Regions from separate parts of the Exiguobacterium sp. KKT215 genome, predicted to be linked through region 2. Evidence: a T-box and tRNA genes for the amino acid it is inferred to sense, from the RefSeq annotation. Region 2 holds a T-box; the other holds one or more tRNA genes.

Evidence for each region. A T-box is a leader RNA that pairs with one kind of tRNA and senses whether it is charged. The one in region 2 lies ahead of ACZ2GZ_RS10915 (valine--tRNA ligase), so its partner is inferred to be a tRNA-Val.
Region 1: it has a tRNA-Val gene. The T-box ahead of ACZ2GZ_RS10915 (valine--tRNA ligase) is inferred to sense a tRNA for this amino acid. The anticodon was not compared.

The regions. Positions count from the first base shown of each region.
Region 1 covers NZ_CM145756.1:2,451,304-2,456,060, forward strand. Annotated here, with positions in the region: gene ACZ2GZ_RS12765 (potassium channel family protein) at 1-4, shown strand, start outside; gene ACZ2GZ_RS12770 (alanine/glycine:cation symporter family protein) at 23-1,381, opposite strand; gene yidD (membrane protein insertion efficiency factor YidD) at 1,511-1,786, opposite strand; gene ACZ2GZ_RS12780 (pyrroline-5-carboxylate reductase family protein) at 1,985-2,767, shown strand; gene ACZ2GZ_RS12785 (DUF554 domain-containing protein) at 2,805-3,509, opposite strand; tRNA gene ACZ2GZ_RS12790 (tRNA-Val) at 3,669-3,741, opposite strand; gene ACZ2GZ_RS12795 (GNAT family N-acetyltransferase) at 3,829-4,386, opposite strand; gene ACZ2GZ_RS12800 (DMT family transporter) at 4,454-4,757, opposite strand, start outside.
Region 2 covers NZ_CM145756.1:2,084,804-2,089,560, reverse strand. Annotated here, with positions in the region: gene hemL (glutamate-1-semialdehyde 2,1-aminomutase) at 87-1,391, shown strand; T-box leader at 1,439-1,658, shown strand; gene ACZ2GZ_RS10915 (valine--tRNA ligase) at 1,714-4,365, shown strand; gene ACZ2GZ_RS10910 (hypothetical protein) at 4,460-4,757, shown strand, end outside.

The sequences.
Region 1 (4,757 bases), 370 kb from region 2:
GTAAGGATGGTGGCGTATTGGTTTAAGAAGCTTTTCGATTTCGATTTTCGAGTTCGAGCTGTTGATTGAATCGCTTCGTTTCAGCAATGACGACACCCGACAAGAACAGTAAGCCAATCAAGTTCGGGATGGCCATCAAACCGTTGAACACGTCCGAGAGCGCCCAAACCAAGTTGAGGTTCGTCGTCATCGCACCGAGACCGGCAACGAGAACGAACGCAATCCGATAAGGAAGAATCGATTTTTGACCGAACAAGTAATGAATCGACCGTTCCCCGTAGTATGACCACCCGAGCACCGTCGAGTAGGCGAACATGACCAGTCCAATCGTCACGATATAACCGCCGGCCGGTCCAAGGAATTGCTCGAACGTCGCCGTCGTCAATTCGACCCCCTCGAGGCCCGAACCGATTTGACCGCCCATGACGAGCGTGATTCCCGTGACAGAACAGACGATGAGCGTATCGAGAAACACTTGCGTCATCGAGACGAGCGCCTGACGTCCCGGCATATCCGTTTTAGCAGCCGCTGCGGCAATCGGCGCCGAACCGAGACCTGCCTCGTTCGAGAAGACGCCGCGCGCCACACCGTAACGAATGGCGGCCCCGATGGCTCCGCCACCGATCGCTTCGGCACTGAACGTGCTGCTGAAGATGAGGGCGATGGCATCCGGAATGAGCGTGTAGTTCATCACCATAATCAACAATCCGCTGCCGAGATAAAAGACGATCATGACTGGTACGAAGTAACTGACGACGCGACCGATTGATTTGACACCGCCCAAGATGACCGCACCTGTGAAAATCATAATCAAGATACCGGAGACATACAACGGCACGTCAAAGGTCGTCTTGAGCGCCATCGCGACCGAGTTCGTCTGCACCCCGTTCCCAATCCCAAATGCCGCGAGCGAGGCGAATCCTGCGAATGCGACGGCGAGCCAACGTTGCTTCAAGCCACGTTCTAAGTAATACATCGGCCCCCCAGCCATTTGTCCGCGTTCATCGGTCACCCGATATTTAACGGCGAGCACAGCTTCGGCGTATTTCGTCGCCATACCGAAAAATCCGGATACCCACATCCAGACGATCGCCCCCGGTCCACCGAGCACGACCGCGGTCGCAACCCCGACGATATTCCCCGTACCGACGGTTGCTGCGAGCGCCGTCATGAGCGCTTGGAAGTGACTGATATCCCCTTTCGATGTTTTGTCTTGATTTTTAGAAAACGCGAGCTTCAATGCGTACGGCAACTTCGTGACTTGAAGTCCCCCGAGCCGTACCGTCAAGTAGATGCCTGTCCCCACAAGCAAAATCAATAACGGTGGTCCCCACACAAAGTTCGAAATCGTACCGATGAGTTCACTGAACGATTGACTCATTTTGAATTCCCCTTCCCCTTATGTAATCGTACACCTCTATTTTTTCAGAATACTTAGAAGATTGTCAAAAGTATTGTAATAAAACAACAATTTGATTTTTAAGCTGTATCTAAAACAGCGAGCCGCCGGTTAGACGTCTCGCTGAGAAGGGGGTTTTTCACGTTGTAAAGGGGCGCGCCAATCAAATTCATCCGGCACGTAGTCGAGTCCGCCTGAATGAAACGGTTGGCATCGCATTAAGCGGCGAGTCGTCAAATACCCACCTTTAAGGGCACCATGCTTTTCAATCGCCTCGATTCCATAGTGCGAACACGTCGGATAAAAACGGCAAGTCGGCGGTTTCAACGGCGAGATGAACCGTTGATACCCTTGAATCCCCCGCACTAACACTCGTTTCACTCTCATCGCCTCCAGTTTGATTACTGCCATAATAGCTTGCCCGGGCCAGCTTGTCATCTATGGCGCATGCGACAATCAAATGACAAATCGCTCATCTTTTTTTCCTTTGTTTTACAATTTGAGCACGATGGGCGCTATTTGTTGCGTCATTTGTTATGATAAGCAACATGTATACGACCGAATCTATATGAAGAGGTGACGAGAATGAATATTTTAATGGTAGGTGCAGGATCGATGAGTGAGTCACTCGTACGCGGATGGCTTGCCTCAGGTGTGTTGCCTGAACAAATCACGATGACGAACCGGAGTGACCGGACCCGTTTGACAGCGTTACAGGCCGAGCTCGGCGTGCAAATCGTCGACGAAGAGGATGTCAACGCGTATGACATCGTCGTCCTCGCGATGCAACCGGACGGAGTCATTCCTTACGTGCAATCTAAAACGTGGAGCACACCGCTCCTCGTCTCCGTAGCAGCTCATATCGAACCGAGCGAGATTGAAGAGGCGTCAGGTCTCCCTGCCGTCTGCGCGATGCCGAATACCCCAGTCGCTTATCGGAGCGGGATGACCGGACTCTGGTTCGGCCCAGAGACCGATGATACGGTCCGTGAGACCGCGACGGCGCTGTTTGAACGCGTCGGACGGACGGCCGTGACGGATGCGAAGACGATGTCCGCCTTCATGGCTGCCGCCGGATGCAGCCCCGCTTTCTTTTATGAAATCGTCGGTTCGATGACGCCCGTCTTGACCGATGCCGGTTTCGATGAAGCGACGGCGCGCCAAATCGTCGCCCAGGCGATGAAAGGATCGGCTGAACTGTTGCTTCACGAGACACGGCCGACGAACGACTTGATTGCGGACGTGGCCGCGCCAGACGGTCCGACCGACCGCGGTGTCGGTGTGCTCCGCTCGCGCGATTTAGCAGACGTCATGGCTTCTGCCCTTCGCGAAAGTGCGAGAGAAGAAGTCGAACAACCGAAGAATTGAAAAAATCCGAGAAACGCATCGCGTCTCTCGGATTTTTTTATTGGACGATATGTAAAATCGAGACGATGACCGCGACCATCAAGATTCCCGGCAATAAGTTCGCGACACGAATCCGCGTGATGCCGACCAAGTTCAACCCAATCGCGACAATCATGACACCACCGGTCGCCGTCATCTCTAAAATAAAGTCATCCATGAGCGACTCCGGGATGAACTTCATGATTTGAATGGCGAGCAAGGCGATTGCCCCTTGGTATAAGAGAACCGGGACAGCCGAGAACATGACCCCGATGCCGAGCGTCGAGCTGAGGACGAGTGCCGTGAAACCGTCAATCAATCCTTTCGTATAGAGGACGTCATGATCCCCGCGTAATCCGCTGTCGAGCGCGCCGATGACGGCCATCGCCCCAATGACGAAGATGAGCGTCGCCGTGATGAAGCCCTCGGCGATACTTGACTTGCTCTTGCCCCCGAGGCGGCGTTCCAATTGATAGCCGACCTCGTTCAACTTCTCATCGAGCTTCCACCATTCGCCGAGTGCGGCCCCGATGACGAGACTGCCGATGACGATTAAAAAGTTCTCACTTTTCATCCCCATTTGAACGCCAAGCAAGACGACGGCGAGACCGATGGCTGCGGTGACCGTCTCTTTCATTCGTTCGGGGATGCGGTGAAACAAGAGTCCAAGTAATGTGCCAATCACGATCAACGCCGCGTTGACGATTGTTCCGGTTAAGACCATCGTATAATTCCCCGTTTCTGTATGTATTGAGAGGAATATACCAACTGTTTATGTAGGCTGTCAATTGAAAGAAAAACAAAAAAAAAGCCACTTCTCGCAAGAAGTGGCGTCGCGGAAACCCACGTTCCTATGGGTTTCGCATCGGGTTTGGCACCCAAGTGATTCTGACTGGGCTCGAACCAGCGACCTCTACCCTGTCAAGGTAGCGCTCTCCCAGCTGAGCTACAGAATCAGGTCGTGTCCTCTCTTAAGGACACTATTAATATATCAAGAAACTAATGCCTTGGCAACTGTTTTTTAAAACTTTTTTTTACTTTTTTTAACGCGTCATTTCTTCCCGTTTCATATGGCGGCACAACCGTTCTAAATCACCGGCATATACCGAGACGAGCATGCCTTGATATTCGGTATCCCGATCCCAATGCAGTCCGTTCGCTTTCGCGACCCGTTGCGATGGGACGTTATCCGGATGAATCAAGGAAATGATCTCTTTCTCACCTTCTTCGAACGCATGACGCATGAGACGAGCCGCTGCCTCGCGTCCGTAGCCCATATGCCAATGCTTCGGCGCCAACCAATATCCGACTTCAAGTTCAATCGTGCCGTCGAGTTCATGGAGCAACGTGCCGGCATGACCGATTGGCTCGTCATTTTCATGCGACATCAATTTGAGCAACCCGGTTTGACGACCCGTCTGATAGCGGGCCAACTGGCGCTCGAACCATTCGATCGTCTGTTCATCCGTATATGGCTTTCCATCCGGGCTAATGAAACGCATCACGCGCGGATCTTGGAGTAGCGATTTCACGAAATAAAAATCAGCAATCGTGTAAGGTTCGAGTCGTAGACGCTCGGATTGCAGTTTGATATGACTCATCGTCCCCGCCCCTTTCGTTCACAGTCTGAACTATTCAATTCCCGTTTTTATTCGAAGCTAATCCTGATCACGCGACAACTTTTAATCCGATGACACTCCCGATAATAAGCAATAAGAAGAAGATACGCCACCGGTCCCGCGATTCGTTCAAATACAGCATGCCGAGCACGACGCCGCCGGCCGCCCCAATCCCGACCCAAATCGAATATGCCAGCCCGAGCGGGAGCGTCTCGAGAGAGCGCGACAACAAATAAAAACTTAAGGCAAACGTTCCGACGGACAAGATCGACCATTTAACAATCTGATAGCCTTTCGATTTTCCCATCCAAAAGACCGCCATCATCTCGGCAAGACCCGCGCCAATCAAAAAT
Region 2 (4,757 bases):
GAAAATGATGGAAATTCCTCCCCCCCACTAATCGTCGGGCTGTGCCCGGGACACGATTGGAGTAAGGGTATCCTTGCCGATTAAAGATGACCTACAAACAAACACGCTCAGAAGCGGCGTTCGAACAAGCACGTCCGCTCATGCCGGGCGGGGTGAACAGCCCGGTCCGTGCCTATAAATCAGTCGGCATGACGCCAATCTTCGCTGAACGCGGTGAAGGCTCACGCGTCTACGATATCGATGGCAACGAATATATCGATTACGTCCTCTCATGGGGACCACTCATCCTCGGCCACCGCGACCCTGTCGTCACGAAGGCGATTCAAGAGCAAGCCGAGAAAGGCTGGACGTTCGGGACACCGACCGAGCTCGAAACAAAAATGGCCGAGCTCGTCATCGAGCGCGTCCCATCAATCGAGATGGTGCGCATGGTCAACTCGGGTACGGAAGCGACGATGGCGGCACTCCGCCTCGCACGCGGTTACACGGGCAAGACGAAAATCTTGAAGTTCGAAGGCTGCTATCACGGTCACGGCGACTCGCTCCTCATCAAAGCCGGATCAGGTGTCGCGACACTCGGTCTCCCGGACTCGCCGGGCGTACCAAAAGACTTGGCGAGCCAGACGCTCACGGTGCCATATAACGATTTGGATGCCCTCCGCATCGCCTTCGAGAAGTTCGGCGACGATATCGCTGGTGTCATCGTCGAACCGGCGGCCGGCAACATGGGCTTCGTACCACCGCAACCTGGCTTCCTCGAAGGACTCCGCGAAATCACGGAACAATACGGTTCGCTTCTCATCTTTGACGAGGTCATGACCGGATTCCGGGTCGGCTATAACTGTGCCCAAGGCTACTTCGGCGTGACGCCGGACTTGACGTGCCTCGGGAAAGTCATCGGCGGCGGCCTACCGGTCGGTGCCTATGGCGGGAAACGCGAGATTATGGAACAAATCGCGCCGCAAGGACCGATTTACCAGGCAGGGACGCTCTCGGGTAACCCACTCGCGATGATCGCCGGCTATACGACGTTGTCGCAACTCAAGCCTGAGCACTATGCTGAGTTCGAACGCAAAGCGGACCGTCTTGCCGAAGGCTATACGAAAGCAGCCGAGAAGTATAACATCCCGCACGACACGAACCGGGCCGGCTCGATGTTCGGATTCTTCTTCACGAACGAGAAAGTGACGAACTTCGAGAAGGCGAAGACGGCGAACCTCGACTTGTTCCGTGCTTACTATCAGAAGATGGCGGCGCGCGGCGTGTTCTTGCCACCGTCACAGTTCGAAGGATTGTTCCTCTCGACCGTGCATACGGACGAAGATATCGACTTGACGCTCGCAGCGGTCGACGCGACGTTCAAAGAGCTGCAACAAGAGTTTTCATTGTAATCTTGACGGAACCATCTTCTGTCGCTACAATTGTTTAACAGATACGATTAAAAGCTACGATGAGGAATAGTACGCCAACAACATCCTTTTTCAGAGACGCGGCCGCTTGGTGCGAGGCCGCGAAGGATGGTGCGGAAGTCGCCTCGGAGCTGACCTTTTGAACGAAGTAGGAAGGTCCGGTCCATCGACCGTTATTCGATTTTGAGGGCGCCACAAGTGGCGAACTAAGGTGGTACCGCGGAAGATACGGCTTCTTTCGTCCTTAGCGTTAAGGACGAGAGTAGCCGTTTTTTTGTCCACATTATTAGAGGAGGTTGGGCATATGACCAACGAGACAAACGAAATCACCATGCCGACGAAGTACGATCCAAGTGCGACGGAAGCGAAATGGTATGACTACTGGTTAGAGAACGACGTATTCAAAGCAGACGAGGACGATTCAAAACAGCCTTACACGATTGTCATCCCGCCACCGAACGTAACAGGGAAACTTCACCTCGGACACGCGTGGGACACGACGCTCCAAGATTTGCTGACGCGCCTCAAGCGCATGCAAGGCTATGACGTCCTCTGGCTCCCAGGGATGGACCACGCCGGGATCGCGACGCAAGCGAAAGTCGAACAGAAGCTCCGTGAGGACGGCATCATGCGTTATGACCTCGGACGCGAGAAGTTCCTCGAGAAGACGTGGGAATGGAAAGACGAGTACGCCGATACGATCCGTGCCCAATGGTCAAAACTTGGCCTCGGTCTCGACTACTCACGTGAGCGCTTCACGCTCGACGAAGGACTCTCGAAAGCGGTCCAGGAAGTGTTCGTCCGCCTCTATGAGAAAGGCTTGATTTACCGCGGCGAATATATCGTCAACTGGGACCCGGCGCAAAAGACGGCCGTTTCGGATATCGAAGTAATCTATCAAGAAGTCGAAGGCGCGTTCTATCACATGAAATACCCGCTCGCTGATGGCTCAGGCCACATCGAGATCGCGACGACGCGTCCGGAGACGATGCTCGGCGATACGGCCGTTGCCGTTAACCCGAAAGATGAGCGTTACGCGCACCTCGTCGGCAAGACGATCATGCTTCCGGTTATGAACCGCGAGATTCCGATCGTCGCTGACGACTACGTCGACATGGAGTTCGGTACAGGTTGCGTCAAGATCACACCGGCGCACGACCCGAACGACTTCGAGATCGGGAACCGCCACGAGCTCCCGCGCATCCTCGTCATGGACGAAGGCGGCAAGATGAACGAGAACGCAGGCAAGTACGAAGGGCTCGACCGCTTCGAATGCCGCAAGCAACTCGTCAAAGACCTAGAAGCAGACGGCACGCTCGTCAAAATCGAGCCGCACACGCACTCGGTCGGTCACTCGGAACGTTCAGGAGCGGTCATCGAGCCTTATCTTTCGAAACAGTGGTTCGTCGACATGGAGCCGCTCGCGAAAGCAGCGCTCGAAGCGCAAGGACATGACGACACGAAAGTCAACTTCGTCCCAGAGCGGTTCGAAGGCACGTACCTCCGTTGGATGGAGAACATCCGCGATTGGTGTATCAGCCGTCAACTCTGGTGGGGCCACCGCATCCCGGCTTGGTACCATAACGAGACAGGTGAGATTTATGTAGGTAAAGAAGCACCGGCTGACAGTGAGAACTGGCACCAAGATGAGGACGTGCTCGACACATGGTTCTCGTCAGCGCTCTGGCCGTTCTCGACGATGGGCTGGCCGGACACGGACTCAGCAGACTTCAAACGTTACTTCCCGACGAGCGCGCTCGTCACGGGTTACGATATCATCTTCTTCTGGGTATCGCGCATGATTTTCCAATCGCTCGAGTTCACTGGGAAGCAGCCGTTCAACGATGTGCTCATCCACGGTCTCATCCGCGACTCGGAAGGCCGCAAGATGTCGAAGTCGCTCGGTAACGGCGTCGACCCGATGGAAGTCATCGACCAATACGGTGCGGACTCGCTCCGCTGGTTCCTCCTCACGGGATCGACACCAGGGAACGACCTTCGCTTCTATTGGGAGAAGATCGAATCGACATGGAACTTCGCGAACAAGATTTGGAACGCGAGCCGTTTCGCCCTTATGAACATGGACGGCATGAAGTATGAGGACATCGACCTGTCAGGGGAGAAGACGCTCGCTGACAAGTGGATTCTCACGCGCTTGAACGATACGATCGACCAAGTGACGCGTCTCGTCGATAAGTACGAGTTCGGCGAAGCCGGCCGTTACTTGTACAACTTCATCTGGGAAGAGTTCTGTAACTGGTACATCGAGATGGCGAAACTCACGCTCTACGGTGAGGACGAGGCGGCGAAAGCGACGACACGTTCAGTGCTCGCGTACACGCTCGACTCGATCATGCGTCTCATGCATCCGTTCATGCCGTTCCTCACAGAGGAAATCTGGCAGCACTTGCCGCACGAAGGCGACTCAATCGTCCGTGCGAGCTACCCGACACGCCGCGACGAGCTCCACTTTGCGGACTCGGTACCAGCGTTTGAAGCGGTCATGAACGTCATCCGTTCGGTCCGTAACATCCGTTCGGAAGTGAACGCACCGATGTCGAAACCGATTCAGCTCTTCATCTCGACGTCGGATGAGGCGACTCAAGATTACTTGAGTGCGAACGAAACGACAATCGGCAAGTTCACGAACGCGACCGAGCTCGAAATCGGACGTGGCTTGACGGCTCCTGATAAGTCGATGTCAGCCATCATGACGGGTGCGGAACTGTTCATCCCACTCGCTGACCTCATCAACTTTGAGGAAGAAATCGCCCGTCTTGAGAAAGAAGTGGCGAAGTACGAGAAGGAAGTCGAGCGCGTTCAGAAGAAACTCGGCAACCCAGGCTTCACTGGCAAGGCACCGGCTCACGTCATCGACGAAGAGAAGGCGAAAGAGAAAGACTACCTCGACAAACGTGACGCAGTCCGTGCGCGTTTGGAAGAGTTGCGTAAATAATGAATCAACCTTCTTTGGAGACTTGTTCTCCGAAGAAGGTTTTTTTGTCGTTTGGTGGAATTTAGGAGAGGAGACGATATAAAGGTGGTGTGACATGAGACGAATCGGAATGATGTTAAGTTTGGCAGTGATGGGACTGAGTGGGTGTGTGGCGGAACGAGCTGAACCGATCGAACCGACGGAATCAGGAGTGACAATTAATGAAAGTGCAGAAGAGACGTCTTCCAAGGATATTCCCGTAACGACGGACAAAGAAGTGTTCGGCTCGATGATTGAGGACGTGCCGAAAGGGACCGTTCGACTAGTCGATGCGGTCACGTCCCAATACACGCTTCAATATACAGATGGCACGTCCGAGCGACCAGCGAGAGACGGTGTGATCTATGAGACGG